4 regions of the Neobacillus sp. YIM B06451 genome follow, and region 2 is predicted to be linked to each of the others. Evidence: predicted binding sites of a transcription regulator. Region 2 holds the regulator's gene; each other region holds the start of a gene.
The links. The regulator Rex, encoded in region 2, represses fermentation and respiration genes when NADH is low (regulators of the CRP and FNR family bind a similar motif). The targets are predictions, from matches to a motif close to TTGTGAAATATTTCACAA.
Positions count from the first base shown of each region.

Region 1: a site for Rex is predicted at 4,321-4,338, ahead of RB160_RS11950 (AtpZ/AtpI family protein). Genes of this name have one in related genera too.
Region 3: a site for Rex is predicted at 5,768-5,785, ahead of RB160_RS19775 (TIGR04190 family B12-binding domain/radical SAM domain protein). Genes of this name have one in related genera too.
Region 4: a site for Rex is predicted at 5,048-5,065, ahead of qoxA (cytochrome aa3 quinol oxidase subunit II). Genes of this name have one in related genera too.

Region 1 is NZ_JAVFKJ010000005.1:189,302-197,017, reverse strand. Features, by position in the region: gene upp (uracil phosphoribosyltransferase) at 49-678, shown strand; gene RB160_RS11960 (AAA family ATPase) at 781-1,563, opposite strand; gene RB160_RS11955 (S8 family serine peptidase) at 1,712-4,021, shown strand; gene RB160_RS11950 (AtpZ/AtpI family protein) at 4,416-4,637, shown strand; gene RB160_RS11945 (ATP synthase subunit I) at 4,644-5,015, shown strand; gene atpB (F0F1 ATP synthase subunit A) at 5,039-5,752, shown strand; gene atpE (F0F1 ATP synthase subunit C) at 5,820-6,026, shown strand; gene RB160_RS11930 (F0F1 ATP synthase subunit B) at 6,218-6,739, shown strand; gene RB160_RS11925 (F0F1 ATP synthase subunit delta) at 6,736-7,272, shown strand; gene atpA (F0F1 ATP synthase subunit alpha) at 7,297-7,716, shown strand, end outside.
Region 2 is NZ_JAVFKJ010000024.1:5,071-12,786, reverse strand. Features, by position in the region: gene RB160_RS23265 (beta-glucosidase) at 1-170, shown strand, start outside; gene RB160_RS23260 (hypothetical protein) at 207-344, shown strand; gene RB160_RS23255 (right-handed parallel beta-helix repeat-containing protein) at 361-1,866, shown strand; gene groL (chaperonin GroEL) at 2,266-3,894, opposite strand; gene groES (co-chaperone GroES) at 3,952-4,239, opposite strand; gene RB160_RS23240 (CPBP family intramembrane glutamic endopeptidase) at 4,495-5,229, shown strand; gene RB160_RS23235 (YdiK family protein) at 5,226-5,426, shown strand; gene RB160_RS23230 (redox-sensing transcriptional repressor Rex) at 5,440-6,114, opposite strand; gene moaC (cyclic pyranopterin monophosphate synthase MoaC) at 6,176-6,670, opposite strand; gene RB160_RS23220 (hypothetical protein) at 6,781-6,978, opposite strand; gene RB160_RS23215 (ABC-F family ATP-binding cassette domain-containing protein) at 7,031-7,716, shown strand, end outside.
Region 3 is NZ_JAVFKJ010000015.1:70,959-78,674, reverse strand. Features, by position in the region: gene RB160_RS19790 (S8 family serine peptidase) at 216-2,699, opposite strand; gene RB160_RS19785 (response regulator) at 2,889-3,536, opposite strand; gene RB160_RS19780 (GAF domain-containing sensor histidine kinase) at 3,511-5,373, opposite strand; gene RB160_RS19775 (TIGR04190 family B12-binding domain/radical SAM domain protein) at 5,918-7,705, shown strand.
Region 4 is NZ_JAVFKJ010000001.1:562,117-569,832, forward strand. Features, by position in the region: gene RB160_RS02645 (hypothetical protein) at 8-205, shown strand; gene RB160_RS02650 (hypothetical protein) at 440-715, opposite strand; gene RB160_RS02655 (hypothetical protein) at 722-913, shown strand; gene qoxD (cytochrome aa3 quinol oxidase subunit IV) at 1,072-1,371, opposite strand; gene qoxC (cytochrome aa3 quinol oxidase subunit III) at 1,372-1,980, opposite strand; gene qoxB (cytochrome aa3 quinol oxidase subunit I) at 1,970-3,946, opposite strand; gene qoxA (cytochrome aa3 quinol oxidase subunit II) at 3,936-4,946, opposite strand; gene RB160_RS02680 (STAS domain-containing protein) at 5,318-6,169, shown strand; gene RB160_RS02685 (EamA family transporter) at 6,377-7,216, shown strand; gene RB160_RS02690 (chaperone NapD) at 7,413-7,646, shown strand.

The DNA of each region.
Region 1 (7,716 bases), on a different contig from region 2:
GTGTGCAAACCTATTTAAGAGGATACTACTAGTAGAGGGGCGATTATTTTGGCAAAAGTATACGTATTTGACCACCCGTTAATCCAGCATAAACTTACCTACATACGTGACAAAAACACCGGAACGAAGGAGTTCCGCGAGCTTGTCGATGAGGTCGCTACGCTAATGGCGTTTGAAATCACCAGGGAAATGCCGCTTGAGGACATTGAAATTGAAACTCCTGTCAGTGTCGCGAAATCAAAGGTCCTTTCTGGTAAAAAGATAGGGATTATCCCAATCCTCCGTGCCGGAATTGGTATGGTCGATGGAATTCTTAAGCTAATCCCAGCCGCAAAGGTTGGCCATATCGGACTCTACCGTGACCCTGCCACTTTGATGCCGGTTGAATACTACGTGAAGCTGCCAAGCGATGTTGAGGAGCGTGAATTTATTGTCGTCGACCCAATGCTTGCAACAGGCGGATCGGCCATCGAAGCAATCAATTCCCTGAAAAAGCGCGGAGCCAAACATGTGAAATTCATGTGTCTGATTGCGGCCCCTGAAGGCGTGGAGGCTTTCAAAAACGCTCATCCTGACGTTGACATTTTTATCGCTGCCCTTGACGAGAAACTCAACGACCATGGGTATATCATCCCTGGCCTGGGCGATGCCGGCGACAGGCTTTTTGGAACAAAATAATTTTCGTGAAAAAACCGAACGGTTACCAAATCCGTTCGGTTTTTGCATTTAGCGAGAAAAATATCCCCTGGCGAAATGATAAGCCGGAGATGCGGCAGCCACTTATAGATGCCGCAAAAATCGCTGCGGATCCGAGAGGAAATCCATTGTCAGCCGGACATGCTCTACATCCCGGTAGTCTGTCTTCTCAAACTCACCATGATCCAGCGTGTATATATCGGCTCCCGGTATGGCCATCAGCATGGGGGAATGGGTAGCAATGATGAATTGCCCATTTTCTTTTACCATTTCCAGAATCAGCGATATGAGAGAAAGTTGTTTGATGGGGGAGAGCGGCGCTTCCGGTTCGTCGAGGATATACAGTCCATCGGGGCGGAACCGTGCCTGGAATAAATCCAGGAAACTTTCACCATGCGAGCGAACCTCAAGCCCCTCTCCATATAATTGTTGAAGTTCATAAAGTGTTCGTGCGTAGGGCAATACTTCAAGGCTGTAGGGATCCCGCTCCTTGATTTCTAGATAGGCCTGCCTCGACTCGGCTTTAATTTCAGCCAGCTTTCTGGAATAGGTTATAAAGTCATTGGCCCTGAAGAAAAAGCCGTTCTTTGTCCGGACACTCCATGCGAGTTTTAGCTTCTGCCCAAGCTCCCGGGCCGGCGCGAGGGCCGGGTCGGTATCAATCGGTTCGCCTCCAATCAGGATGCTGCCGCAATTTGCTGCAATTGCTTCAAGAAAAGTCGATTTTCCTGTCCCATTCTCTCCAACCAAAATCGTAACCGGGTTTTCGAATGCCAATTCCCTGAAATTTTTAATAAGCGGCAGGTTAAATGGATAATGATTTTCCTCTATTTTTTCCATTAAGGCCACTTTCCGTAAAAGAACCATGCGTTTCTATCCTCCAAGCATTGTTGCTTTTTACAATATCAAAAAGCACCCAGGATGGCGAGGGGCAATCTGTCCTGAATGAACCGGCTGGGGTATCGAATAGAACGACAAGTTTATTCAAACCCTATCAGAAAAAAGGATCGGGTATATGAAAAAACTAATAAGCACATTTTGTATTGTATTTCTCCTCCAATCTGGTACCGGAGAGGCTGTGGCATTTAAAATACCGCCCTTGCCGGAAATGAAACCCCAAGAAGTAAAAAGAGGTATTTTGATTTTGAAGGAGCCTACTTCACAGGAAGCGGCAAATCAGGTTTTGCGGAAATTTCCATCAATTAAGGTACGGCACATCTATTCAGAGGCGTTGAACGGCTATTCAATTGAGGGAACGCTGGAAGAAATCCTCATGCTTGAAAAAGATTCGAATGTGGAGTCGTTCTCAGAATTGCAAACCTATCGTATTGAAGAAGAAATGTCGGGTCACGTGATCAGCCATAAAGGCATCCGGCCGATTCCATCCAACAAAATAAACGTCAATCTAAAACAATTACAGGGAGGCTTGGATACAGAAGAGATTCAAGCCAATGGAGCCGCAATGATTGGGGCGAATAAGCTCCGTGGTTTTTTTGACAGGAATGGCAAAAGGCTGACTGGAGAAGGAGTGATAGTGGGCGTAATTGATACCGGAGTAGATTATACACATCCGGACTTAAGAAGAAATTATGGCGGCGGCAAGGATTTGGTCGATAAGGATGCGGATCCGATGGAGACAAAGGAACCGGGGGAGGCAGCGACAATCCATGGTACCCATGTCGCGGGCATTATCGCAGGTAACGGGAAAATCCAGGGAGTGGCGCCCCGTGCAACCATCAAAGCATACAGGGCGTTGGGGCCAGGCGGAAAAGGGACGACTGAACTTGTACTCGCTGCCATTGAAGAAGCGATCAAAGATCGGGTGGATGTTCTGAATTTATCTCTTGGAAACGCCGTCAACGGGCCTGACCTTCCCGTCTCAACCGCGTTAAACCGAGCCGCGGAAAAAGGGATTGTCCCTGTTGTTTCATCGGGGAATTCAGGCCCAGGCCAATGGACGGTGGGGGCACCGGGAACAGCGTCCAAAGCCATTTCCGTCGGTGCGTCGACGCCATTCATGAAGGCTCCCACTATTATTATAGAAGAAACAGGAAAAAGACTCCGGATTGAAAAGATGGCAGGCTCGGGAAAGTGGATGCCGGGGCCATCGGCTGAAATTGTGGACGGCAAGTTTGGCAGGCCGGAAGAATTAAATGGAGTAAGAAATAAAATTGCCGTCATCAAGCGTGGAAAAATTACCTTCACGGAAAAAGTGAAACATGCCCTTGCGGCGGGAGCAAGAGCAGTCATTATTTATAAAAACACAAAGGGTATTTTTTACGGCAATTTGGAGGAATCCGTTCCTATACCAGTGGGGACGGTGTCAGCGGCGGCTGGCAAGCAGCTGTTAAGAAGCGGGAGACCCGTTAGAATCGAGCTAATTGATGATAGTGACAGGCTTGCGGCTTTCAGTTCGCGGGGACCTGTCACCGGAACGTGGGAAATCAAGCCTGATGTGGTAGCCCCGGGGGTGGCGATTACAAGCGCGGTTCCCGGCGGTTACCTTGCTCTCAACGGGACGAGCATGGCAGCTCCACATGTCGCGGGAGTGTGCGCTCTCCTTAAACAGGCGCATCCCGAATGGGGGCCGGCGGAAATAAAGGCCGCGTTAATGAATACAGCTATTGTATTAAAAAGTAGCCAAGCCAAGCCGTACAGGACATTTGAACAGGGGGCTGGAAGAATCCAGGCCGACAAAGCAGCCGCTCCGGAGACACTTGTGCTTCCCGGCTCGCTCACTTTCGGAAAAATTGCCAAACCAATTTGGAAGGCATCCCAAAACAGTATACTGATTGTTAAAAATGTGAGTGGCAAGACAATACGCTATTCGTTTTCGATTCCCCCTAAGGATGATGGGCTGGCCTGGAAACTGCCTCTCCCCTTTACCTTGGGAACCGGAGAAGAGAAGAGGGTGCATTTGACAGTGACTGCAGACCCGTCCGTTTATAAAGGGAGGATTGTCGATGGGGCATTGTTGCTACAAGCTGATGGTAAGCCTATTCGAATTCCTTTTATCCTCGCGCTTACCGAACCGGACTATCCAAGGGTGATGGGATTCGCCATGGGGGAGGGAGACAGGCCGGGAGTTTTCCGCTATGAAGTTTACCTGCCTGGCGGTGCGGATGAATTCGGCATCGCACTTTTCCGCCAAAACGATTTCCGATTTGTGGGCTTCCTTGACTATGGGAGGAAAATCGGAAAGGGGATGCTGAAACGGGAAATCAATCCAGCAGCACTTCCGGAACCGGGAATTTATATTGTGAAAGTATTTGCGAGAAAAGCGGGAAAAGAGGATTTTTTTGAAACGACCGCCCAATTTAATTGAAAGAAAACGGCTCCTAGAAAAGGGAGCTTTTTTGTTTTGAAAAAACGAACAAAAAAAGAAGGAATTAAGCGCTGAAAACAGATGAAAAAAAAGGCTTTTTGTTATGGAACACAAGATTCACTTCACACATAGTGGAAACGCTTCCAATTTAAAAACCTTCCCCTATATGCGGTTTCTGGCGAAAAAAGTCGTTTCCCCCCTATGTTTGTGAATAGATTAACCGCATTTGGATTGACAATAACAGGGTGCTATTGTATGCTTACAAAGGGCATAAAATGATAGGGTTTACATAGCATTCCTGGGGAAATGTTGCACATTGAAACAGGATTTTTTCATACATATTTTTTACGATGTTTTGCCCGATTTCCATTCTCGATGCAGGGGATGTAACCGTATGCGAAGGAACGACCGAACCCAATTCCAGGCAATGGCACTTATGTCGGGAATCCTTGCCCAGTTGGCCGGATCCGTGCTCATCGGCATTTTTGCGGGCAGGTGGCTCGACGGCAAAGCTGGGACGGAACCGCTTTTCCTGGTCGTTGGGCTTTTCCTCGGATTGGCGGCCGGAATTTACGCCATGCTCCGCCTCGTTAAGCAATATTATTCAGGAGACTAACATGATATGTCCGATTTAAGGGCCATTTATTTCCGCGTCAGAAGATACCTCTATTTTTTACTTTCATTATATGTACTTGGCTGGGGATTTACCGCGCACAAATCTATTTTTGCCGGACTCGTTTTGGGGACAGCCTGCAGCCTGTTCAATTTGTGGCTCATGGTAAGGAAAACAGACAAGTTCGGCGATGCTGTGATGAAGGGCAAAAAGGTTCGGTCACTCGGTTCTTTCAATAGGATGGCCACCGCGGCCCTTGCGGCAATTATCGCATTGAAGTACCCCGACCAATTTCATTTAATCAGCGTTGTGGTGGGATTAATGACATCCTATATTGTCATTATGATAGATTTTTTTAAGCAAGCCTTTTTACGCAAATAGCAAGAGAAGCGAGGTGAATACTATTGCATCATGAAAATCCTATAGTGGGTCCGTTTTTTGGTCTGTATTTCAACTTGGCGAACATTCTGATGATCACGGTCGCGTCGTTGATTGTGTTCCTCATTGCTGTTGTGTCAACACGCAGACTGGCCATGAAGCCTACCGGAATGCAAAACTTCATGGAATGGGTCATGGACTTTGTCAAAGGCATTATCAATAGTACGATGGACTGGAAAACCGGTGGAAGATTCCACATCCTGGGTATCACTCTGATTATGTATGTGGCGATTTCAAACTTTCTAGGCCTGCCGTTCTCGGTCGTCTACAAAAATGAACTGTGGTGGAAATCCCCTACTGCAGATCCGGTCATCACACTGACATTGGCGACAATGGTTGTCGGACTTTCACATTACTACGGCATTAAAATGAAAGGGGCCGGAGCTTACGGCAAAGAATTCTTCAAGCCGTTCTGGTTCATGTTCCCAATTAAAATCATTGAGGAATTTGCGAATACCCTCACGCTTGGCCTGCGTCTCTATGGTAACATCTATGCCGGGGAAATTCTCCTCGCGCTCATTGCCGGAAGCATGGCAACCGGATTTTGGGGGAGTTTGGCTGCAGTTATCCCAATGCTTGCCTGGCAGGGATTCTCTGTCTTTATCGGCGCCATCCAGGCGTTTATCTTCACAATGTTAACGATGGTTTATCTGGCCCATAAGGTCAGCAGCGACCATTAATATATACCTGTTCATTATATGGACAAAAAATAAACTTATTCACCATACATTAAGGAGGAGCTTTTAAATGGGTTCTATAGCAGCAGCAATTGCAATTGGGTTGGCAGCACTCGGTGCAGGTATCGGTAACGGTCTTATTGTTTCTAAAACAGTTGAGGGCATCGCGCGCCAGCCAGAAGCTCGCGGTATGCTTCAGACAACTATGTTCATCGGGGTTGCGTTGGTTGAGGCGATTCCTATCATCGCGGTTGTTATCGCGTTCATGGTTCAATAATAGCTGGGCATTGTTCAATAATGGCGAAGATCATTCCATAATGAACCTTCGCCATTGCTTTATGCCCTGTTTTTATGTTGGATAAACCATAGGAAACATCCATCAATGAAGTAATTGACTTGTAAACAATTTTTCACATATACGTATCCGGGGCTATCTCCGGAATGACTCTTGAAGGGAGTGACTCGAGGGTGTTGACAAGCAGTTTTGTATTGGGTGCGGCAGAGCCCCTTTTTAACGGCGGCGATATTCTTTTCCAGCTCGTCATGTTCATTGTGCTGATGGCACTGCTCAAAAAGTTTGCATGGGGTCCATTAATGGGCATCATGCAAGAGCGTGAAACACATATTTCCAATGAGATCAGCCAGGCTGAAAAAGCGAACCAGGATGCCAAAAAACATCTTGAGGAGCAGCGTGAACTCTTAAAAGAAGCACGCCTTGAAGCACAAGGCCTTATTGAAAATGCCCGCAAGCAGGGCGATGTCCAGCGCGAGGAAATCATTTCGATCGCCCGCGCCGAGGCAGACAGGATTAAGGAATCCGCAAAGCTTGAAATCGAACAGCAAAAGGAACAGGCTGTCGCGGCTATCCGCGAGCAGGTTGCTTCCCTATCCGTCATGATTGCCTCGAAAGTTATTGAGAGGGAATTGGGCGAACAGGATCAGCAAAAGCTGATTGACGAATTCATTCAAGAGGCAGGAAGAGGCCGATGAGCACATCGATAATCTCCAAGAGGTACGCGCTGGCATTGTTCCGTATTGCGAAGGAACACGGCCTTCTCGACGCCATTGAAGAAGAAATTCGCGTTGTGAAAGATGTTTTTACGAACAACAAGGAATTGAATGCGGTTCTGAACTCCCCAAGGCTTTCTTTGGACCAAAAGAAAGCAATTGTTAAGGGTGCTTTTACGAACCTTAACCCATATGTCCAAAATACCCTTATGATCCTCATTGACCGCCATCGTGAAAATGAAATTCCCGAAGTGGCGGATGGATTTATCGAGCTTGCCAATGATGCGAGGGGCATAGCCGAAGCAAAAATTTACAGCGTCCGTCCATTGTCGGACGAAGAGAGCATCGCGCTTTCAGCTTCTTTTGCGGCAAGGGTTGGGAAAAAGGCTCTCCGGATTGAGAATATTGTCGATACCGACCTGCTCGGCGGCATCAAAGTCCGGATCGGAAACCGAATTTTCGATGGCAGCCTGCGAGGCAAGCTGGACCGTCTTGAACGTAAACTATTGACCTAAGATTTGTAGATAGGGGTGAAACTCATGAGCATCAAAGCTGAAGAAATCAGTGCGCTGTTGAAACAGCAAATCGAAAACTATCAGTCGGAAATTCAAGTGAGTGATGTTGGTACAGTCATCCAGATTGGTGACGGTATTGCCCGTGCTCATGGCCTCGACAATGTCATGGCTGGGGAACTTGTTGAGTTTTCGAACGGCGTTATGGGGATGGCACAAAACCTTGAAGAAAATAACGTCGGTATTATCATACTTGGCCCATATACGGAAATTCGCGAAGGCGATGAAGTCCGCCGGACAGGGCGCATCATGGAGGTTCCGGTAGGCGAAGCGCTAATCGGCCGCGTCGTTAACCCGCTAGGCCAGCCAATCGATGGCATGGGCCCAATCCATACTACTAAAACACGTCCAATTGAAGCGGTCGCCCCAGGGGTTATGGACCGTAAA
Region 2 (7,716 bases):
CCAACCACCCGTTCTCCTATTTCATTCCGAAAGAACCAGACAACTTGGCGAACTGGGCTGATGGCGAGTGGGCAACGGTTGACGGAAAGTACCGCGTACATGTCGGTGGTTCATCGGCTGACACTCCGCTTGAAAAGGACATTCCGTTGAACTTCAAACTCAACAAGTAACGGAAATGGCAACAATAAGGGCAAGGGGAAATCTAAGTGATAGGCCTCTGGTCATGGGATGATGCGGTCGTCCTACAGAGGTCGACGAAACATCCCAAAGGCGGTGAGCGAGGAGGCTCACCGCTTTTCTCCTTGTCTCCATGGGCGACGAGAGGGCTGAAAAATTTCCAGTAAGGATGTGAGATGTTTGATGAAGAAATCAGTTCGGAACAGCCGGAGAGGTTTGGCGAATTCGTGGGGGGTGGCTCTTGGCCTGGTGGTCCTCTTGACCTCATGCATCGTGGAGGAACCTGACAAGCAAGTCGAGAGCAATGAAACTGGGAAACCAGCCCAGTCCGAGCGCGGCGACTGGCAGGTCCCTGGCTTGGTGGACCGGTCTGGCAAGCCAATCAAGGTGCCGACGCCTGGTCGAACCACAGGCAGGACTCTGGATGTCACGCACTTCGGGGCAGATCCGGATCCGGACTCAAAAGATGACGCAGCAGCCATTAGAAAGGCCCTGGACGCGGCCGAACCGGGTGACGAGGTCTTGTTGCCGGCCGGGATGTATGACCTGCGCACCACCGATCCGGCCGACGAGTCGGCGAACATCGTGCTACGCAGCGGCGTGGACCTGCGGGGAGAGGGGCGGGAGAGAACCGTGCTGCTGACCTCCTTCGACGGTGAGGATGACAGCCGGGTGATCCGCGGCTCCGGTGTCCACGACGTCATCATCGCTGATTTCACCATTACCTCCCGTTATAAGGGACCACTCGGCGATGACCCCGAGAACGGCGATGCAGGTGGAGGTCCTATGTTTGGGATCTACCTGGGAGCCAACGAAGGGAAGGCCAGCTCCCGGATCCTTGTGGAGAACCTGGGCATTCGCAGGTTCAAGCGACACGGAATCTCCGTCAAGGCCAGCCGTGAAGTGACCCTTAGGGGAAACTCTGTAAGCGAAGCAACTGCCGTTGGCCCCGGGGGACAGGGATATGGAATCGCTATCGAGGGCTCAGCCGATCAGCACGACCCAAATGCCGCCAACGATTCCAGGCATAACATCGTCATCGGCAATACCTTCGATGGCAGGCATTTGCGGCATGCCATTCTGCTGCAGTTCCCTACGCACAACAATCTCGTGGCGGAGAACACCATCACCGGCAGCATCCTCGATGCCATCGACCTGCATGGCGAGGGTGAATACCTGAACGAGGTCCGAGATAATACGGTCGTTGGCGGGCAGAAGGCGGGCATCGCGCTCGGGAATTCCGGCGGGGCTAAGAACAAGCATGATGCCTCAGGTCCTGGAAACTGGGTGCACTCCAACGAATTGATTGGAAACCGTCAGGGAATCCTCGTCATTCTGGGAACTCCTGATACCCTTATAGAGGACAACAGGATCACCGCTGGAGATGATTCGCGGGTCGGTATCGAGGTCCGAAATGCGCCAGGCACAAAGATACACGGTAACTACATCACTGGAGGGACTGACAAGTTCTCGGCCATCCGCCTCATCAAGGACCGCGGTGCTGACGGACGGGGCAAAGGAATCCCGTCAGGCATCAGGATCAAGGGCAACGTCATTCGACAGGCGGCCAATGGCATCAGGATTGATGCCGGGAAGAATCTTTGTATAAGGGAAAACGTTTTCGACGGCATTGAGGGAGACGAGTTGAGGGTGGCCGGCGGGATAGAGGTGAGCAAGTCTTGTCCCTAATCGACAAAAAGTTTAACAGTTGTGGCATCTCCCAGTGGCATCAATGGGGTCATGAAATTAAAAATAAGATGTTCATTACTAAGTATTAATTGAGTTAAAAACTTCCCACAAAGGTTACTCTATAATCTGGCCCTTAAATGGAAAAAGAGCGCTGATCCTTATTCAAGGATTGCGCCCTTTTCATGAATTCTAGATTTCGAAACAATATTATTAACGAACCTTCTTATAATATGGAAGAAAAGGCCTCCCAACAGTTTAGCAAACTGATGAAAGACCTTCTCCTATAGTTAGCTTTTTGTCGTAGGTTTCCATGTTTTTTATAAAACGAGGACAAATCCGAGGACAAGAAAAGCATATTATCATTTTAGACGTTGATATAACAAGGTTCCAAAACCCTAATTACATCATGCCGCCCATTCCGCCCATGCCCATGTCAGGCATGCCGCCACCTTTGTTTTCCTCAGGCTTGTCGGCAACAACTGCTTCAGTTGTCAGGAACATAGCCGCAACGGATGCAGCGTTTTGAAGCGCGGAACGTGTAACCTTTGTTGGGTCAACGATACCAGCATCAATCATGTTCACCCATTCGCCAGTAGCAGCGTTGAAACCAGTGCCGATTTCTTCACGCTTCAGGCGGTCAACGATGACAGAGCCTTCGAGGCCTGCGTTTTGCGCAATTGTGCGAACAGGCTCTTCCATAGCGCGAAGTACGATGTTCACACCTGTTTGCTCGTCGCCTTCAACCTGGATTTCAGCCACTTTGTTGTAAACGTTCAAGAGGGCGACGCCACCGCCGGAAACGATTCCTTCTTCAACAGCAGCACGTGTTGAGTTCAGGGCGTCTTCGATACGAAGCTTGCGCTCTTTCAATTCTGTTTCAGTTGCAGCGCCGACCTTGATGACAGCTACGCCGCCAGCCAATTTCGCAAGGCGCTCCTGCAGCTTTTCACGGTCGAACTCGGAAGTTGTTTCTTCAAGCTGAACGCGGATTTGGTTTACTCGCCCAGCGATTGCAGCTGAGTCTCCAGCGCCTTCAACAATTGTTGTGTTCTCTTTGGAAACAACAACCTTGGAAGCACGGCCAAGAGATTGGATTGTTGCGGATTTAAGGTCACGGCCAAGCTCTTCTGTGATAACTTCGGCGCCAGTAAGGGCAGCGATGTCTTCAAGCATAGCTTTGCGGCGGTCACCGAAGCCAGGAGCCTTAACAGCAACAGCGTTGAATGTACCACGAAGCTTATTAACTACCAATGTAGCAAGTGCTTCACCTTCAACATCTTCAGCAATCAGCAATAGCGGTTTGCCTTGCTGGACAACCTGCTCAAGGACAGGAAGGATTTCCTGAATGCTGGAAATTTTCTTGTCAGTAATCAGGATATACGGATTATCAAGTACAGCTTCCATCTTATCGGAATCTGTAACCATGTATGGAGATGCATATCCGCGGTCGAATTGCATACCTTCTACTACATCAAGTTCGGTAGCGAAACCTTTTGATTCTTCAATCGTAATAACACCATCGTTGCCAACGCGCTCCATTGCTTCAGCGATCAATTGGCCGACTTCTGGGTTGTCAGCGGAAATCGCCGCAACCTGGGCGATGGATTCTTTTCCTTCGATTGGCTTGGAAATTGCCTTCAATTCTTCAACGGCAACCTTTGTCGCTTTTTCAATGCCCCTGCGGAGGACCATTGGGTTGGCGCCTGCGGTTACGTTTTTAAGGCCTTCACGGATCATTGCTTGCGCAAGGACAGTCGCAGTTGTTGTACCGTCACCGGCAACATCGTTTGTTTTGCTTGCCACTTCGGCAACAAGCTTGGCACCCATGTTTTCGAATGCGTCTTCAAGCTCGATTTCTTTCGCGATTGTAACACCGTCATTTGTGATAAGCGGTGAACCGAATTTTTTCTCAAGAACAACGTTGCGCCCTTTTGGCCCAAGCGTAACTTTAACAGCATTTGCAAGAGCATCTACACCGCGAAGCATTGAGCGGCGCGCGTCTTCACTGAACTTAATGTCTTTTGCCATAGTTCAAAAACCTCCTCAAGTCAGATAAAATTAGGTATGTGCCCTGAGTTCAGGCAATTATTCGCCGATGACGGCGTGAATATCGCTTTCACGAAGGATTAGGTATTCAGTTCCCTGGTACTTCACTTCTGTGCCGGCATATTTTGAGAAGATGATACGGTCGCCGACAGATACTTCCGGAGCTACACGCTCGCCGCTATCGAGAACACGGCCGGAACCTACTGCTACAACTTTGCCCTCCTGCGGCTTTTCCTTTGCAGTGTCAGGCAAAACAATGCCGCTTGCAGTCTTTTCTTCAGACTCGACAAGCTCAATGATAATGCGATCGCCAAGTGGTCTTAACAATTCAAACAACCTCCTCAAAGGGTTTTATGTAGTCGCTTATTAGCACTCTGTTCAGGTGAGTGCTAACACAATTATTATAATAATGAAAACCGGTTTTTTTTGCAAGCACGAACCATCATTTTTTTTAAAAAAAATCAACCTTATGAGTATGTCCGCTTTGGCTAAGGCTATACAGGAAGGTTTCCTGATTGAAATAAGTTTGCCTTTGTGAGTAGAATGAAAAGTGATGCAAAAAGTATAAAGGAGCTTGCCATTTTGAAACGTGAATACGGTTGGATTCTTATTGTATATATCGTCATGCAGCTATCGAGCCTGGTAGGGGTCCCCCTTTTGGCAATCGTCCTTGCCGGTGCGGGGAACAGTCCCCAGGAAACGCAGATGTATGCCTTAAATTACTGGCTGATAATCAGCTTTGTGTCGGCATTCCTCATTACGTTGTTTCTCCTACGAAAAGAAATGGCCAGCTCGCTTCAAAACAGGAACGCGGCCAATTTGCCACAGTCCATCTCATGGGCCGTCGGCGGAATTTTCCTCGCCCTTTTCGCGCAATGGGCCGCTGCCATAGTGGAGCAAATGCTTGGGATTAAAATGGGTTCGGATAACACCCGTTCAATCATGCGGATGATTGACAATTTTCCCGCGGTTATTCTCATCAGTTCGGTCATCGGCCCCATCCTTGAGGAAATCGTGTTCCGAAAAATCATTTTTGGCAGCCTTCACAAGCGGTTTAATTTCTTTGTTTCCGCATTGATCAGTTCCGTTATCTTCGCAGCCGCGCACATGGAATTTGAACATATCCTGATTTACTCGGCAATTGGATTCACATTTGCTTTCCTTTATGTCCGGACAAACCGGATCATTGTTCCGATCATTGCGCACGTCACAATGAATACACTCGTTGTTTTGATGCAGAGTATTTACCGTGAGGAAATTGAGAAATTCCTGCGTGAAGCAGAACAGATGCAAAACTTTATCGGAGGGTTTTTATGAGGCAATCACCATTGTTTTCCGGCATCGTGTACCTCTTGCTCGGAATTTTGTTTACGTATTTCGCAGTTGGGAGCGTAAGGGACGAAGGCTGGGGATTCTTTTCCTATCTCCTCGTTATTTTGGCCACCTTTGATTTCGGGGCGGGCATAAGGATGATAAGTCTACATTACAAGCTAAAACGAATCCAAAAAAAGTGAGCCCCTTTTAGGCTCACTTTTTTGCTTCTTCTGCTTCTTCGGAAAAGTCCACTCCCGGGTAATTTTTCAGGAAGTAAATCAAGGACTGCAATTCCACCGCCAGGTCGATATGATGGACCCGGATGGAGCGCGGGACATTCAGCCTCGCAGGCGTGAAGTTTAAAATCCCTTTCACATTTGTTTTAACAAGCCTGTCTGTAATCGGCTGGGCAACGGAAGCAGGTATGGTCAAAATCGCTACCGTAACATTGTCATTGTTCAGGTACGCTTCAAGATCATCCAGGCTGTGGATTGGGACGTTGCCAATTTTCGTCCCCACTTTATCGGGATCAACGTCAAAGGCTACTTCTATTTTTGTATTATTGTTTTTCAGGAAATTGTAGTTCAAAAAGGCAGTCCCGAGGTTTCCGACCCCGATAAGAGCAACCTTTGTAAGTTCATCCTGGTCAAGCGTCTTCCGAAAGAACCCAAGCAGGTAGTTTACGTTATAGCCATAGCCCTTTTTGCCAAGGGCTCCAAAATAGGAAAAATCCCTTCGGATTGTCGCCGAATCGACTTTAACCGCTTCGCTAAGTTCCGCTGATGAAACCCTCTGCTTTCCGGAGGAATGCAAATTCTTTAAAAACCTGTAATATAACGGCAGCCTTTTGGCGGTTGCCTGCGGTATTTTCATTGTTTCACTCACCATTGATCCCCTGCCCCGGTTTAATTTTTCTCGCAGGCCCCTGGCCATTCGCGGGAAATCTTGTTTACTGGACCTCTTGTTCTCGTTTAAAATCGCCATGCTTGCCGCCTGTCTTTTCAACAAGATAGGTTGGCCCGATTACCATTCCTTTGTCAACGGCTTTGCACATATCGTATATGGTCAATGCACAGACGGAAGCTGCAGTTAGCGCTTCCATTTCCACGCCAGTATTTCCTTTCGTCTTAACTGAAGCTGAAATCATCAGCTTATGGCCTGCTTCTTCCTCTTCCCACCTGAAAGCGATGTCTACCCCTGTCAGCGGGATGGGGTGGCACATTGGGATTATTTCCCATGTTTTCTTTGCTGCCATGACAGCGGCTACCTGGGCCACCGCCAGCACATCACCCTTTTTCATCTTATTATTCGTTATTCTTTCATAAATGTCTCGATTTACCGTTATGCTTGAACGGGCGATCGCCGTCCTGGCTGTTTCCGGCTTATCGCTGACATCAACCATTTTTGCTCTGCCTTCTTCATTGAAATGCGTAAATTCAGCCATCCTAAAAACTCCTTTCCCAAAAACGGAACATCCTGGCGGATCGACCCCGTTTTCCCGAATGGGAACCTGGCCGTTTTTTTAACCTTTTCCCTATAGTTCAGTTCATTGAGTTATAAAAATAATACACTATTTTCAGGTAATTGTGTATGCTCTTTGTTCCATGTTTCACATATGTTCCATTGTTTTTTAGCTTTTAATGAGATTAAGCCCCATTTTTTTAAAAAAATTGTCATATTTAACTCCTTTTCCCCTAGCATATGTGCTTTAACCCTCAGCAGAAAACCATTCCTCGAGGATGGCTCACTCATTGCCGAGCAACCCCTTATGGGTTACACTCTAAATAGTAATGGGGTGAAAAGAATGATTTTGCTTCAAGTGAACAACCTTGAAAAATATTACGGCGCTGAATTAATTTTATCGAACATAAAGCTCGAACTCCAAAACAGGGACCGCGTTGCCCTAGTCGGCAGGAATGGCGCTGGGAAATCGACGCTCCTCAAAATAATCGCCGGCCATATCGGACATGATGGCGGCGAAATCATTAAACCGAAAGATGTTACCATCGGTTATCTCGCGCAAAATACGGGCCTCGAATCATCCTTGTCGATTTGGGATGAAATGTTGAAGGTTTTCGAGCCAGTCCGTAAGCTTGAGGCTTCGTTAAGGGAACTGGAAGGACAAATGGCGGACCCGTCTATTATCGGCGATTCCAGTAAATATGAAAGAGTTTTAAAGGACTATGACGAACTGCAGGTCCGATTCAAGGAGATGGGAGGGTACCAGTATGAGGCGGATATCCGGTCCGTGCTCCATGGACTCAACTTCCAAACCTTTGATTATTCAACTAGTATATCAAGCCTGAGCGGCGGCCAGAAAACACGCCTGGCGCTCGGGAAACTGCTGCTAGGGAAACCCGACATCCTTATATTGGACGAGCCTACGAACCACCTTGATATTGAAACACTTTCATGGCTTGAATTGTACTTGCAAAATTATCATGGCGCAATTCTCATTGTTTCCCATGACCGATACTTCCTCGATAAGGT
Region 3 (7,716 bases), on a different contig from region 2:
TCAAGACTGTTTCACCTCAAAAACCTCCTCCAAACGGTCTTTAGAAACGCCGTCAAGACCGTTTCTCCTCAAAAACCTCCTCCAAACGGTCTTTAGAGACGCCGTCAAGACCGTTTCTATCTTAAAAGATCACATTAACCATCTTAAGGCTGTTTTGACACTTGATTAACATGCAATATAAAAGCCTCCGCCCAACAAGTGCGGAGGCTTTTCCTTTATAGCGCTGCCGGATGGTAGCTTGCGAAGTAGCGGGTGATGGCTACTGCGTAGTCGGCGCGCGTTACTGTTTTGCCTGGATCAAATTTTGCTGTAATCGTCGGCACCAGGTCGAATGGTCCCTGGACGACAGAGAAGTACGCATTCAGGATATTCAGATCAAGGGCGAGCTGGACATGGCCGCGAAGTTCTGCGGGAACGTTGGCCGCATCCTGGATTGCCACTCTCGTTCCATTGTATTGGACGGTAAGTGCCTCCCCTTTCAGCTCATTTGCCTGCTCCTCGAGCCCGAGTGCCTGGACAAGCGAGTAGGCCAGCTGAGCACGGTTTACTTTTTCATCTGGCGAGAATTTCCCTGAGCCCACTGGCAGCATGACTCCGCGGTTATTCTGGTTTCCGTCTTTAAGCGCGGCGCCTTTGGCGAGTACCGCTTCAATGTAGGGAAGGTCCGCCGCTTTAACATCGGAAACACTTGGTGAGCCTGTTAGCGGAAGGAACTGCCTGACCCCCGCACCCATCACAAGGTATTTCGCAAGCTCGGAACGCTTCAATGCGGCATCCGGTTCGAACTTCTTCGTGCTCTTTCCGTCCACGAGCCGTTTGCTTACTGCCAACTTGATTGCCGACTCGGCCGGGTGCCCGCCAATGTCATCCAAACCGCTAAAGCCTCCAGCCGTTTTTGTAACTAGTTCAACATTCAATGTTTCTGGAAGGGCAAGTGACCCTTGGAGCCCTTCCACACTCACTTTCCATGTGCCTGGCTGCGGGTTGACAACCTGGACCGTGCGGTCAACATAAAGCGCGAAGAGTACCGAAATTCCCGAAGTATGCCTCGTTCCATCCGGCGCGGTCAGGACAAGGTTGATAGTATTCCCTGTCTGCCCGAGCAGGCCATAGGCGTTCAAACGTGCGACCAATTCTGTTTGGCCCTGCGATACTGTAAACGATGCTTCATTTTGCAGGTTCAGCGGGCTGTAATCAATCGTTATATTTTGGGAAGACGTTGTCATTTGCGCATTGGAATTGAAATTGTTGTTCATATTCAGGATTGAGCCATATGCACGCTGGTTAAGCGCGGCGTCCACTGCCGCATAGGCATTGACATAGCCGGAACCGACTTCCCATGACTCATAGCCAGGCATGTTTGTCGCTGTTTGCTCGATAATTCTCTTTACCTCAATCGGCGAGAGCGAAGGGTTTGCATCAAGGATCAAAGCGACGATTCCCGCGACATGTGGCGCGGCCATCGAAGTCCCGCTCATCGTAGTATAGTATGGCAGATAAGCCGGAGGAATGAGCTCGACATCATCCGTGGCTCCAAGCGCTGCCACTGGCGCAAGAACCCTGGTCGAGATGATTGATTGCCCCGGCGAAGTAACGGTCGGGCGGTCTTCCCACGTCCACGTCTCAGACCCTACTGCAACGGTACCGCCTTTCCCTTTCACGCCTCGGGAAGAGAATTCAGCAAGCTGCCCTTGCTTCGTACCTGCTGCAACCGTGATGACCCATGGCGCTTTTTTATAGTTTCCAGAGATAGTCGAATCCCCAGGCCCAGAGTTCCCTGCCGAGAATACAGTGACAATGCCGCGGTCGTAAAGCGCCTTTGTCGCTACGTTGATTGGGTCGAACGGGTCAAAATCCGTTCCCGCATCGCTTGTACTTCCCCATGAATTAGTGATAACACGAATATTGTATTCAGCCTGATGTGTAAGTGCGTAATCGAAACCTCCAAGCGTATCAAGCATGGCGACCGCCGCTCCGGAACCATACCCGATCAGCTTGGCGCCAGGTGCTACTCCTTCATACTCACCTTTTGACATCGCTCCATTGCCGCCAACAATCCCAGCGACATGCGTGCCATGTCCGGAACTCGAGTCCGTATTAGGAACGTTTTCCACGTAGGTAACCGGAAGCAATTCGCTCAGGGCGTTCAAGTTCGTTGCCCCGAGGACGTTCTGGACAAGGTGGCCGCCAAACTCAATGTCTTTGTGCGTGCCATCCACGCCGCTGTCATTGATGACAACGCCTATTCCGTTCCCGTTTACAGGAAGGCCGCCATTCGCTTTTGTAAACGCCGCCTCGGTCCTCAGGCGGTCGACTCCAGTGAGTTCAGTCGCTTCCTTGTTTTCAAATTGAAGTTTTTTATTCGGATAAATCGAAAGGACATTATCATTTTGAGCCAACCTGTCAACCTGGTCCTTTGTTGCAAGGACGCCCGCAATTGGAAGTTCGTTAAACACGACTCCCTTTGTCAGGCCAAGGTTTTCTAAAAGAGCCAAAATGCCGTTCTGTCCGCCTGCTCCATCCTTGAATGTAACGATGACCTGCTGCGGTTCAACCGAAGATGCGAGCTTCTTCAGTAAGCCCGGCTCGATGACAGCTGTGCCGGCCGCACTTACTTTTTCGGAACCTCCGAAATGGATTGAATTTAAAAATAGTCCCAGTATCATGAAAATGGACAGGAATAAAGAAGCTTTTTTCATTTCATACCCTCCCTGTTTTGAATATTCCAACTTAATTCTATTATTACATTGTTTATGTTGGGGTCCTATTCTCCACAGGCTGTATTTAGCGGGCGCAAAGGTACTAATTTTTCATACGCCAAAAGTAGTACCATAACAGTTTTTCCAAAAAAATAAGCCGGCGCTTCCGTTCGAAGCCCGGCTGTTGGTTTATGGCAGTGGTACAAGCTGGTTTTGGACCGCATAAATGACGACCTGCGACCGGCTTTTCACATCCAGCTTTTTGAAAATTTTTGAAACATGGATTTTAACTGTTTTATCGCTGATGAACAGCGCCTGGGCGATCTCCTTGTTATTCATCCCCTGGACAAGGCAGAGAAGGACTTCCTTCTCTCGCTCGGTGAGCATATCGTCCTTCTTTTCCTTCGGCTGTTCCGGCGGCTGCTGGTTAAAGCTAAGAAATTTCTTCGTCATCGATGGCGCGATGACGGATTGCCCCCGGGCGACGGACCGGATGGCTTCGACAACATGCTGGGAAGGCGCATCCTTTAGGAGGTAGCCATCAGCCCCTTCTCGGATGGCCGACATAAAATATTCGTCGTGGTCAAACATCGTCAGAATCAGGATTTTAATTGAAGGAAAATCCTTCTTAATCAACCCTGTTACTTCAATTCCATTTTTATCGGGTATATTAATATCCATTAAAATGACATCCGGCATGATTTCAGGTACTTTCAAAAGTGCATCCTTGCCAGAAACAGCCTCGCCAACTACCTTGATGTCGGGCTCGAGGTCTAGGATATTCTTCAAGCCGTCGCGCAGCACCGCATGGTCATCGACGAGCATAAGCTTGATCATTCATTACTCCCCCTTCTATTCCCATCCGCGGCACGGTTAGCGTGATTTCCGTTCCGGCCCCTTCCTTGCTGTCCACCTGGAGGGAGGCCTGGATTTTTTCCGACGCCTCATTCATATGCAAAATGCCGAAATGGGGTTCGTTCCTTGCTTTAATCATCGCCTGGAACAATGAAAATCCGATGCCGTTGTCTTTTATTTTCAAAAAAACATTCTCGCGCTGATAGCTCAGCATCACTTCGATTTTCGTCGCCCGCGCATGCTTCAGGGCATTTTGGACGCTTTCCTGGAAAATATCGAATATGACCTTTTCCGTCATAGAACTTAATTCGAACTCGGCCCCTCTTTTTTCAAGGACAATTTCAACCGGATGTTCTTTCCTTACAGCCTGGATCCTCGACTGGATAGCTGTCATCAGGCCGACCCTTTCAGTCGGGTAAGGGCGGAGCGCGTAAATCGACTCCCTGACTTCCTTTAAGCTCTTCCTTAATTTATCGGTGCTTTCCTGAATCAATTTTAAAGAGTCTTCCGGTGCCTTTGGAAATTTCCGCTCGGCGGTTTCCAGATTCAGGACTGCGCCTGCAAGCGTCTGCGCCACGCCGTCATGGATATCCCGGGCAATCCGGTTCCGCTCCTCGAGGATGAGCCGCTTTTCCTCCTCGGCAAAAAGCCATTTTGTTTTAATTAGTACGGCCAATTGGTTCGTGAGGGTGACGGCCGATTGAATGTCGTCTTCGGTAAAACTTTTTGTCCTGCTTCTCCCAAAAACGAACAATCCGACAAGCTCTTCATCGAGCATTAGCGGAGCGTACATTTTGGAACGGATTTCTTCATGGAAAAAAGCTGCGGCAGGGCCGGGCTGGCGCCGGGAATTGTGGTAAATGACAAGCTGCCTGACTGTATCCAATCCATCAAGCTGGTTCTCCTCGAAATCAGCCTCGTCATTTATGAGCCCCGACTGAAATTTTTGAACCCATTGCCCATCTTCCTTTGTCCACAAAATGCAGGCATCCACATCAATAAACGCAGGAAGGTTGTCACCAAGAAAACCTAGCCAATCGTTCGATGCAATCTTCTTGTTCAATTCCGATGAAATGCCGAAAAGGGCTTTCAGTTTCGATTTCTCCTTCCTCAGCCTCACGATGTTGGAGCTAAGCAGCGCAAACCCGACAAGTGGCGAGAAAAAGAAGAAAAAGGTAATAACATCGATTTCTCCCCTGTTCTGATTGCCCAAGACAATGAAAAGGACGAGGTAAATATAAGAGACAGCAAGGCTGTTCAGTTCCTGTAGCGTTTTTTGCTTCCACATTTTCAGCGAATACGGCTGCGGACGGACAACGAGGATGAAATCGACCAATAAATTATTGATCAGGTAAAAGGGGATGATGAAAAAGGTAATATAGAGCAGGCCAGCAAGAACAGCCGGCTTTGCGTCCAACCCGGCTGCTGCTCTTACCCATTCAGCCAGCAAGTATGCCCCGTACAGGCTGATGACCAGCTGTGCCGGGTTAAAACAAACGATTCTAAGCGGCCTTCTTTTCCAAAGATTGGTCGCAAAGACGGCGAATGCATAAGCCAAAAGCGCATAGTCGATTCCTTGCATGACATAAATGGCATATACAATCGGGAATGCGATCGTCGTAAATCCCCGCCAAACCGGCATCGGGTATAACTCGATGATGACCAGGAAGATAACAAGAAGGCAGAAAATCAACGGTTCATTCGGTTCTTTTATTCCGAACAGAGCGTTAAGGAGAACCAGTCCTCCAACTGCGGATATGCCCATCATGGAATAACGGGAAATCTTTTCTTTCCTTTTCAGATACTCCTTTGCTCCCATCCGCCTTGTTCCCCTTCCTACCCATTCTAAATTTTCTGTTAATAATACTTTATGTGATTTGCATTCGATGTACAATAAAAAAGCCTCTTTCATGATGAAAAAGGCCGGGAAACCCAAACCGGCCAAATGGCATGCCACTGGCCGATGCTGGGACAAACCTATTCCGGGTTTGTTTACTGACATTATCGCAAATTCTTCATCACCCTCCTATTCAGCAAAAGCAATATTTTATGTACTACTTTAGTAGTAAATGTGAAACCGGTTATCAATGTCCATAAATTTGAAGGATTTACAACCTGGTTTGTCACGCTTTTGTCAATCTATGGCAAACCCTGCATGTGCTTTTTATACTACACTGAAAGTGAATGGTTGATGGCATTTTTGAAATAATTATTTGTGAAAAAGTTCACATTTTGTCGATTTTTATTTGGTCTTCAAGGTTCAGCCTACATAAATATAAATCTCTCACTTCCCTTGTTTGTTGGCCATGCCTTTCCAACATAGAGTAATTGTGGGAGCAAACTACTTTACAGAGGGTGACGAAATGAAATACGATTTGGTTCTTTTGCATGCCCCGAGTGTTTATGACTTCCGGAAAAGTTCACTTCTAGCCGGCCCAATCAGCGATGTTGTCCCGTCCTCACCAGTTTTTGAAATGTACCCGATCGGCCTGACGAGCATTGCCGATTATCTAGAAAGATACGGCCTAAAGGTTAGAATTATCAATATTGCGAACAGGATGCTGATGGATCCTGATTTCGATGTCGAGAAAAAGTTAGCGAACATTCAGGCCCGGGCCTTTGGAATTGACCTTCACTGGCTTCCCCATGCCCATGGCAGCATAGAACTGGCCAAAATCGTCAAAAGGCTCCATCCCGACACGCCAATCATTTTCGGCGGCCTGTCTTCCACCTATTATCATAAAGAATTAATTGAATATCCGTGTATCGACTTTGTCGTGCGAGGCGACTCGACCGAAAAATTAATGCTCATGCTTATGAACAAGCTCGAGTTCGGGAATGTCCATTTTGAGGATATTCCGAACCTGACGTGGAAAAAAGGCACGGAAATCGGTTTTAACCCCCTCTCCTACGTACCTAAGGACCTGGATGAATTTGACGTCCCCGGCTACCGCTACACTATCCGGTCTGTTTTCAAGTATAAAAATTTCATGGATCCCCTTCCCTATAATGGCTGGCTCCAATATCCGAACACAGCCATCCTGACAGCAAGGGGCTGCACCCAGAATTGCCTCATTTGCGGTGGATCGAAGGAAGGCTATGAGCAGAACTGTAACCGGAAGTCACTGGCCCTAAGGTCGCCGGGAAAATTAATTGAGGATATCCTATTCATCCAGCGCTTCAGCAGAGCACCGATTTTCATCCTTCACGATATCCGCCAGGGCGGCAAAAAATATGTCGATGAGTTTTTCCGCCTCCTAAAGGGCATAAATTTGAAAAATGAACTCGTATTTGAATTATTTCAGTATGGGGATGAAAGCTTTTTTAAAAAAATCAATGAAGCTGTTCCCCAATACAGCATCGAACTAACACTTGAAACCCATGATGAAAAGCTGCGGCTCCTGAACGGAAAATTCAATTGTACAAACGAAAAGGTGATAAACACTCTTCAATCCGCCCTTAAGCACGGCTGTAAGAAGATTGACCTGTTCTTTATGGTCGGGATTCCCGGCCAGACCACTCAGAGCGCTCTTGAAAACATTAATTTTGCCGAAAGGATCCATCTTGCATGCGGCAAGGACCCGCGCCTGTTCTATTTCGTCGCCCCGCTGGCGCCGTTCCTTGACCCGGCGAGCGCGGCTTTTGAGGATCCGGACCGCTACGGCTACAAAAAGCTCTGCCATACGCTCGAGGACCACCGCAAGGCGATCACCCAGCCATCGTGGAAGCATATGCTAAGCTATGAAACAACGGATATGACCCGGGATGATATTGTGAATGCAACCTATGAATCCGCAAGGCTCCTGAATGACTTCAAGTTAAAGTACAATCTGATTGACCTTGAAAGCTATCATGATATCGAAAATAAAATAGAAAAATCCATTCATTACATTGAAAGAATCGACCATTTGCTTACTCTTCCAGAAAAAGAATACGAAGAAGAACTGGCAAATATCAAAAAGGAAATTGAGGATTTGAACAAGCACAGCATTTGCGGAAGCAATGAGCTGAAGTGGGAGGTCCAAAAGAACTATGCGAACTTCTTCTCCCTTGCCATGGTCGGCCTTGAACAGCTTTATGAGGAATATGCCATAAAACTCCGCAAGCAATTTCATCCAAAAATACGCCACCAGGTGAAACTGGACGTATAGCGTAATGAGCC
Region 4 (7,716 bases), on a different contig from region 2:
AATCCCGTTGAGTGACTTTGCTTGGGCAACATTCAAAAAGGAAGTCACTCAAATCCCGTTGAGTGACTTTGCTTGGGCAACATTCAAAAAGGAAGTCACTCAAATCCCGTTGAGTGACTTTGCTTGGGCAACATTCAAAAAGGAAGTCACTCAAATCCCGTTGAGTGACTTTGTTCGGGCAAAATCCAGAAAGGAAGTCACTTAAATCCCTTTAAGTGACTTTGTTTGGACAATATCAGAAAAGGAAGTCACTCAAATCACGTTTAGTGACTTTGCTTGGGCAAAATTCAAAAAGGAAGTCACTCAAACCCCGTTTAGTGACTTGGTTTGGGCAAAATCGGAAGAGGAAGTCACTCAAACCCCGTTGAGTGACTTTGTTCGGGCAAAATCCCGAAAGGAAGTCACTTAAATCCCTTTAAGTGACTTTGATTGGACAATATCAGAAAAGGAAGTCACTCAAATCACGTTTAGTGACTTTGCGTGGGCAAAATTCAAAAAGGAAGTCACTCAAACCCCGTTTAGTGACTTGGTTTGGGCAAAATCGGAAGAGGAAGTCACTAAAATCCTGTTGAGTGACTTTGTTTGGGCAAAATCGGAAGAGGAAGTCACTTAAATCCTGTTGAGTGACTTTGTTCGGGCAAAATCCAGAAAGGAAGTCACTTAAATCCTGTTGAGTGACTTTGTTTGGGCAAAATCCAGAAAGGAAGTCACTCAAATCCCGTTGAGTGACATTGTTGGGCCAAAATCCGAAAAGGAAGTCACTAAAATCCTGTTGAGTGACATTGTCGGGGCAAAATCTGAAAAGGAAGTCACTCAAATCCCGTTGAGTGACATTGTCGAGGGAAAATCCGAAAAGGAAGTCACTAAAATTCTGAAAGTGTTCTCATCCAGGAATGAAGTTCGTTTGGTCTGAGAACATGTCATCATCACAAATCAAATGAAAACGCATTCATACAAATTTCCCAACAAATGTCGGGAAGGGGAACGGCAATTATAAATAAAACCCCGTAAGATGACAAAAGCAGGCGACCCAGAGGGAAGCCTGCTTTTTTTACAAACAATAAAGAAAAATCAGTGGGAGTGGCCGGATGTGAGGACCCAGATGGAGCCCGCTACAATGACGAAGGCCAGGAAGAATGCATAGGCCATGTTGATGACATTCGCCTTGCGGTCTTCACCTTCCCTTAGATGCATGAACAAGAACAGCTGGATGGCGGCTTGCACGAATGCAAGCGTGCCGATAAACCACATGATCGTATTTGGTGGAAGGGAGGTCTTCAGTGCCACCCATGCCGCCCCGAGTGTCAGGACGAGCGACCCAAGAAATCCAATGACATGGCTGATAGGAAAACGATTCTCTTGATGATTCATTTAATTCACCAACCCTGCTAAATACACGAATGTAAAAATGAAAATCCATACGACATCAAGGAAGTGCCAGTATAATCCGAAGATAAATGCTTTACGGGCAGTAATCGGTGTAAGGCCGCGCTTCTTCAGCTGGATGATCAACAGGATGGCCCAGCCGATTCCGATTGATACGTGAAGCCCGTGCGTGCCAAGCAGGACGAAGAAGCTTGATAGGAACGCGCTTGTCTGCCAGGTCGCGCCTAAATCGACGTAATGGATGAATTCGCGGATTTCCATGAATAGGAATCCTCCTCCGAGAAGGAGTGTCAGGACTAACCAGAGGATCAATCCTTTCATATTACTCCGGCGCATTTCGTAAATCGCGATGCCCATGGTGAAACTACTAGTTAACAGAAGGAACGTTTGGATTAAGACATCCCTGACGATAAAAATGTCCTGCTGGGTCGGGCCGCCTGCATAGCGTTGGCTCAATACCCCGTATACCGCGAAGAGTGTCGAAAAAAGGACGATTTCAGCTCCAAGGAAGAGCCAGAAGCCGAGAATGTTCATCCTGTTTTGTTCGGTTTGCAGTTCAAGCGGCAATGATGCTGTGTTTGCATTAGCTGACATGGCTCTTCACTCCTTTGCCGAATTTTCTCCACTTGCGCTCAGTCTCAATGATTTCGTCCTTATGGACATGGTAGCCGTCGTTATAGTCAAACGAACGGAAGGCCATTCCTGCAAATATGCCAAGTGCGGCAATACCTGCTGCGATGGTCCATTCGAAGACGAGCAGGAAGCCCGAGACCCCGAAGATAAAGCCCATGTAGATTGGAATCCAGGAATTGCTTGGCATATGGATTTCCTCTATCTCTGAATCTTTTAAAGGCTGAAGTTCATTGTTCTTTTTCATATGCCAGAAAGTATCGAGTGACTTGACTTCTGGGATTTTTGCAAAATTGTAATGCTGAACTGGTGTCGCAGTCGCCCATTCGAGCGTCCTGGCATCCCAAGGGTCGTTGCCGACATTCCGGTCAGCGTAGCGCGCGCTGTAGTAAATGTTGTAGCAAAGTGCTGCGAAGCCCGCCGCTAGAACAAACGCGCCGATAGCGGAAACCATCATTAGCGGGCCGAAGCCTGTTTCAGCTGAATACGTGTACGCGCGGCGTACCGCTCCGTCAAGGCCAAGGAAGAACATTGGCATGAATGTCATATTGAAACCGATGTTGAACAACCAGAAATTCCATTTGCCGATCCGTTCGTTCAGCATATAGCCGAACATTTTTGGCCACCAGTAATACAATCCGGCGAAGATCGGGTACACAACACCCGGAATGAGCACGTAGTGGAAATGGGCCACAAGGAACAATGTATTATGGTACTGATAATCGGCTGCTGCCATTCCTAGCATTACGCCGGTTACCCCTCCAATAACGAATGTTGGTACGAATGCCAGCGACCACATCATCGGCACAGTAAACCGGATACGGCCTTTCCGCATTGTGAATAGCCAGTTGAATACTTTAACCCCGGTCGGAATCGCGATTGCCATTGTTGTAATCGAGAAGATCGAGTTCGCCGCCGGGCTGTTGCCCATCGTATAGAAGTGGTGAACCCAAACGAGCATACTCAATACAGAAATCATGACAATAGAAGCGACCATTGATTTATAGCCATATAGCGTTTTTCTCGCAAAAGTTGAAATGATGTCTGACAGCATTCCGAATGCTGGCAGGACAACGATATAAACTTCAGGGTGTCCCCAAAGCCAGAACAGGTTCGCCCAGAGCATGTCGATCCCGCCGCCGGAAACAGTAAAGAAATGCGTTCCGAAAACCCTGTCGAATGTCATAAGAGCAAGGGCAACTGTAAAGATCGGGAAGCTTGCTGTGATAATGATCGACGTGATGAACGTTGTCCATGTGAACATCGGCATCCTCAACAAGGTCATGCCTTTCGTACGCATCTTAAGGATGGTGACGACAAAGTTGATACCGGTCATCAGTGTGCCGGCCCCGGCGATTTGTAAGGCAACTGCATAAAAGTTGTTGGCAATGCCTGGACTGAATTCCTTGCCGGCGAGCGGGAAGTAGGACGTCCAGCCCGCGTCAGGCGAACCGCCAATGACAAAGCTTATGTTGAAAAGCATCGCACCGCTGAAGGTCAGCCAGAAGCTGAGTGCGTTTAGCTGCGGGAAAGCAACGTCCCTTGCGCCAATCTGGAGCGGGACGGCAAAGTTCATAAGTCCGACCAAAAGCGGCATCGCAACGAACAAAATCATGATGACGCCGTGTGTCGTAAACACTTCATTATAATGCTGCGCATCCAGAAACGTGTTTTCCGGTACGGCCGTTTGCGTTCTCATCATCAAGCCGTCGACGCCGCCACGGAAGAACATCAGGATTCCGACAAGGATGTACATAATCCCGATTTTTTTATGGTCAACCGTCGTTAGCCAGTTGTCCCATAGCCATCTCCATTTTTTGAAATAAGAAAGGGCTGCAACAATCCCGATGGAAGTAAGGGCGATTGCAATTTGTGAGGCAAAAATCAGTGGATCGCCCGTAACAAAAAACTCATCCCATTTAATGCCCACTATGCTCACCTCCGTCTGATTCTTTTGCATGGGAACCTTCATTTTCGTTATGTTCCGATTCTTCAGTTCCTGCATCTTTATTTTTGTAGTTGTTCTCGTCCTCGAAAATTTGCCCTGGCCATCCATGGCCGCGGTCATACATTTCCGGGTTCAAATAGTTTTTCGAATTGCTGTCTGAATGGTCTACCCATTCAAGATGGGTATTGGAGTACGTTTCCCGTCCAAGGTGGGAAGGCTCAAGCTTTTTTAAATAGTCTTCTTTAGTGAGTTTAGGAGCAGTTTCCTGTACTTCCTTCACCCATTTGTCGAAGTCTTCATGGGTCATGGACTGGACTTCGAATTGCTGTTCAGCGAAACCACGCCCGTTAAAGTTGCTGTTTTTTCCGACATAGGAGCCAGGATTGTCCGCAACGAGATACAGCTGGGTTTCCGCTTTGGCCATCGAATATTTCTGGCCGGCAAGAGCTGGGATCCAGAAGCTGTTCATTGTTCCAGCTGATGTCAATTTGAAGTCAATCGGCCTGTCCTCAGGGATGTTCACATAGTTAACCGTCTCAATCCCCTGTTCTGGATAGCTGAAGATCCATTTCCAGTCAGCGGATGTCACTTTAATGACAAGGGGTTCCTGATTTTCGTAGCCTTTAGGGATCTTTTCAGTCGCATAGATTGTTTTTATAGTTGGAATGGTCAATGCGATGATGATAATGATTGGGATGGCGGTCCAAATCGTCTCAAGGACAACGCTCCCATGCTCCTCAGGTGGTTCATAATCCATATTGTCCTTACGTTCGCGGTACTTCCAGACAATATAAATGAACAGGGCAAAAACAACACCTACGACAAGAAGCATCAACACAATCGAGTAGTTGATTAACCCCGTGATTTCCCTAGCGACAGGGCCCTGTGGGTTAAATACAACCATGTTGTTTTCACAGCCTGCCAAAATGGAAATGGTAAAAACAGAAAGCAAAAATGCAATGACTCCCTTTACCTTGCTCACTTTTTCATCTCCTTTTCTCGTACAACAATATGTTCAATTAATCACAAACTATTATCCAGCAGTTCCATAAATAAGAAACGCTGAACAAAAATGGCTCCTTGTTGTGATATTTATCACACATATAGGTCACCGCTATTTTAACATAGATAATTGTGAAGGTTGGCGGGGTAATTGTGAACAAAATATGAAAACAATAATTGTAAAATAATTTCCTTCCATTCCCTATTTAATGGGCAAAATGAGTTTCATTTTGTGATGGTTTTCTTCATCTTTTCTACTTTGGCGTGGAACGAGGTTGAATAAACAGATAATTTGTGAAACTTCAAGATTGCTTGTACCATTAAGGTAAAATCAAACAGTTGGAGGCGTATATGGAGAGAGATTTACATTTGCTTGGGGAAAAATTATATGACCGAAGATTTGAGATTGCCAGGAAGGTCCACGAAATCAGGCTTTCGGAAGCTACATTCGAGCAAAGGCAGCTGCTGTCTACCACAATCAAGGAAGAGGAAATTATTGCGATTAGGGCAAACTTTATTTCCCATTTTGCCGAAACTCTCCTTTATGGGCTGAACAAGGAAGAATCATATGGGAAGATAGAACAATGGGGGAAGGAAACTGGGGAATTTACATACGGTCTGGGCATTCCCCTTAATGAAGCGCTGAAAGATACGAGCTATTACCGGATGTTTATTATTGATGCGTTGGAGGAGGAGATTGAAAAACACAACATGTCCATCAAGACGGTCTTTGCTGTTTCGAGAAAAATTGACCCGCTTCTTGATCATGCGGTCTATTGTTTCAGCCTCACCTATGTCCATTATTATAAGAAGAATCTCGAAGCATCAAAAACGGCTTTCCTTGAGCTATCGGTACCGGTGGTCCCTCTAATGAATGGAATCGCAATTCTGCCCTTGATTGGGAACATCGATACGGAAAGGGCCCAGTTGATAATGGAAGAGGCGCTTGAAGCAGCTGTTAGTCTAAAGCTGACAACACTCATTTTCGATCTTTCCGGCGTGATGATCGTCGACACAATGGTTGCCGATCAGTTGTTCAAGGTCATCAGCGCCATTAAACTTCTCGGGGTAAAATCGATCCTGACAGGAATCCGGCCGGAAATTGCGCAAACTGTCATCAAGATGGGCATCGACTTCAGAAATGTTACCATAAAAGCAACCCTGCAGCAGGCATTCAAAGAAATTGATAGTATGGAAGAATAATAGACAAAGTGAATTTTCCATCAGCTGTTGGTTGACTCTCTTGATTTACGGATTTTAGGTGGCACTTTGCCGTATAGTTAACTGCCCGTGACGTTCGACATAAATCGTTCACATTTTTCAAAAAAAATGCTGTCGCTTTTTCTCTGATAATTCACTATACTTAAAAAGTAATTTAACAAATACATAGTGTAAGAGAGAAGGCTCGGCATGTGGTTCGTTGGGGCAATCGTGACAACGGTTTGTTTCGGGGTAAATAATGCAATCTTCAAATGGAGTACCGGAAAAGGGTATTCAAAAGTTTCGCTGCAATTTTTCTTTTATTTAACCGCATTTATCCTGTCGTTAGGGTATGGGCTTGCATCTGGGGGCTTAAACTTTTCGTTCATTTCCATCGTGCTCGGCGCGGCGATCGGAATCTTGAATGCGAATGGCAATATCCAGATGTCGAAGGCCTATGAGAAGGGGCCGGCGAGCTTGACATCGCCTATTATCTCATCCAATGCGGTGTTTCCAGTCCTGAGTGCGGCACTTATTTTCCATGAACACATCAGTACCATTCAATGGGTCGGGATCTTGATCATCCTTTCATCCGTGGCAGCCATCCAGTACACCCCTGCCAGGAAAGAAGGAAAATCCGATTACTATGCCTGGATATACAGGATCGTTCTTGCGATTTTGTCGTTTGGCGCGCTTGGTATCTTAATGAAGCTTGGATCCACGATGGGCATTAGTTCAATCAGTATTCTTATCTCAATGTATGGCGGCGGGGGCTTGTATTTATTGATCGCCATTATTGCCGGAAAAGAACAAGCCGGGAAGCAGGAAATAAAGATTGGCGCAATCGTCGGCTTGATAAGCATAGCCGGCTACAGCAGCTATTTTTACGCGCTGAAAACAGGTGTAGCAAGCATCGTATTCCCGTTGATCAGCCTCAATTGCCTTATCGTCGTATTCACCGGATGCGTCATCTTTAAAGAAAAAATTCGCGCCTATCAGCTTGTTGGAGTCCTGTCCGCCCTTATAGGAATCGTCCTTATAAAGATGTAGTTCTGAATGCTTCCCGACAATGCACGGGGAGCTTTTTTCTGTTGAAATGATGTTAAAAGCTTTTTTTAAAAAAATAACCATTTCGCCACAACTTTATGAATGATATGTTAACTTATCCAATTTGGCTATGAAGTGGCCGCGGCATCCTTTACCATAATAATGGATAGTTTTATTTAACGTGAAAGGGGGCGAGAGCATGGTCGTATCCGGATATTATATTCAAACAATTGAGGGCAAAGCTATGTCGGCTGCAATCGCGATGAGCAAAATCAAAGGTGTCGATGTGCGCCATATTGAAGAAGACAAAAAAATCATGATAACAATCGAAAGTGATACACCCGGCCAAAACGAAACCATTTCCGACTCCCTTAAATGTATAGAAGGTGTGTTAACTGCATCCGTTGTGTTCAGCAATTACAACGGAATGTGAAGTTTCCGGTTAAAATGCATGTTTCCAGAGCTTCCCGGGAAACTAAGGGAAAAGGAACATGAGGTGGGCA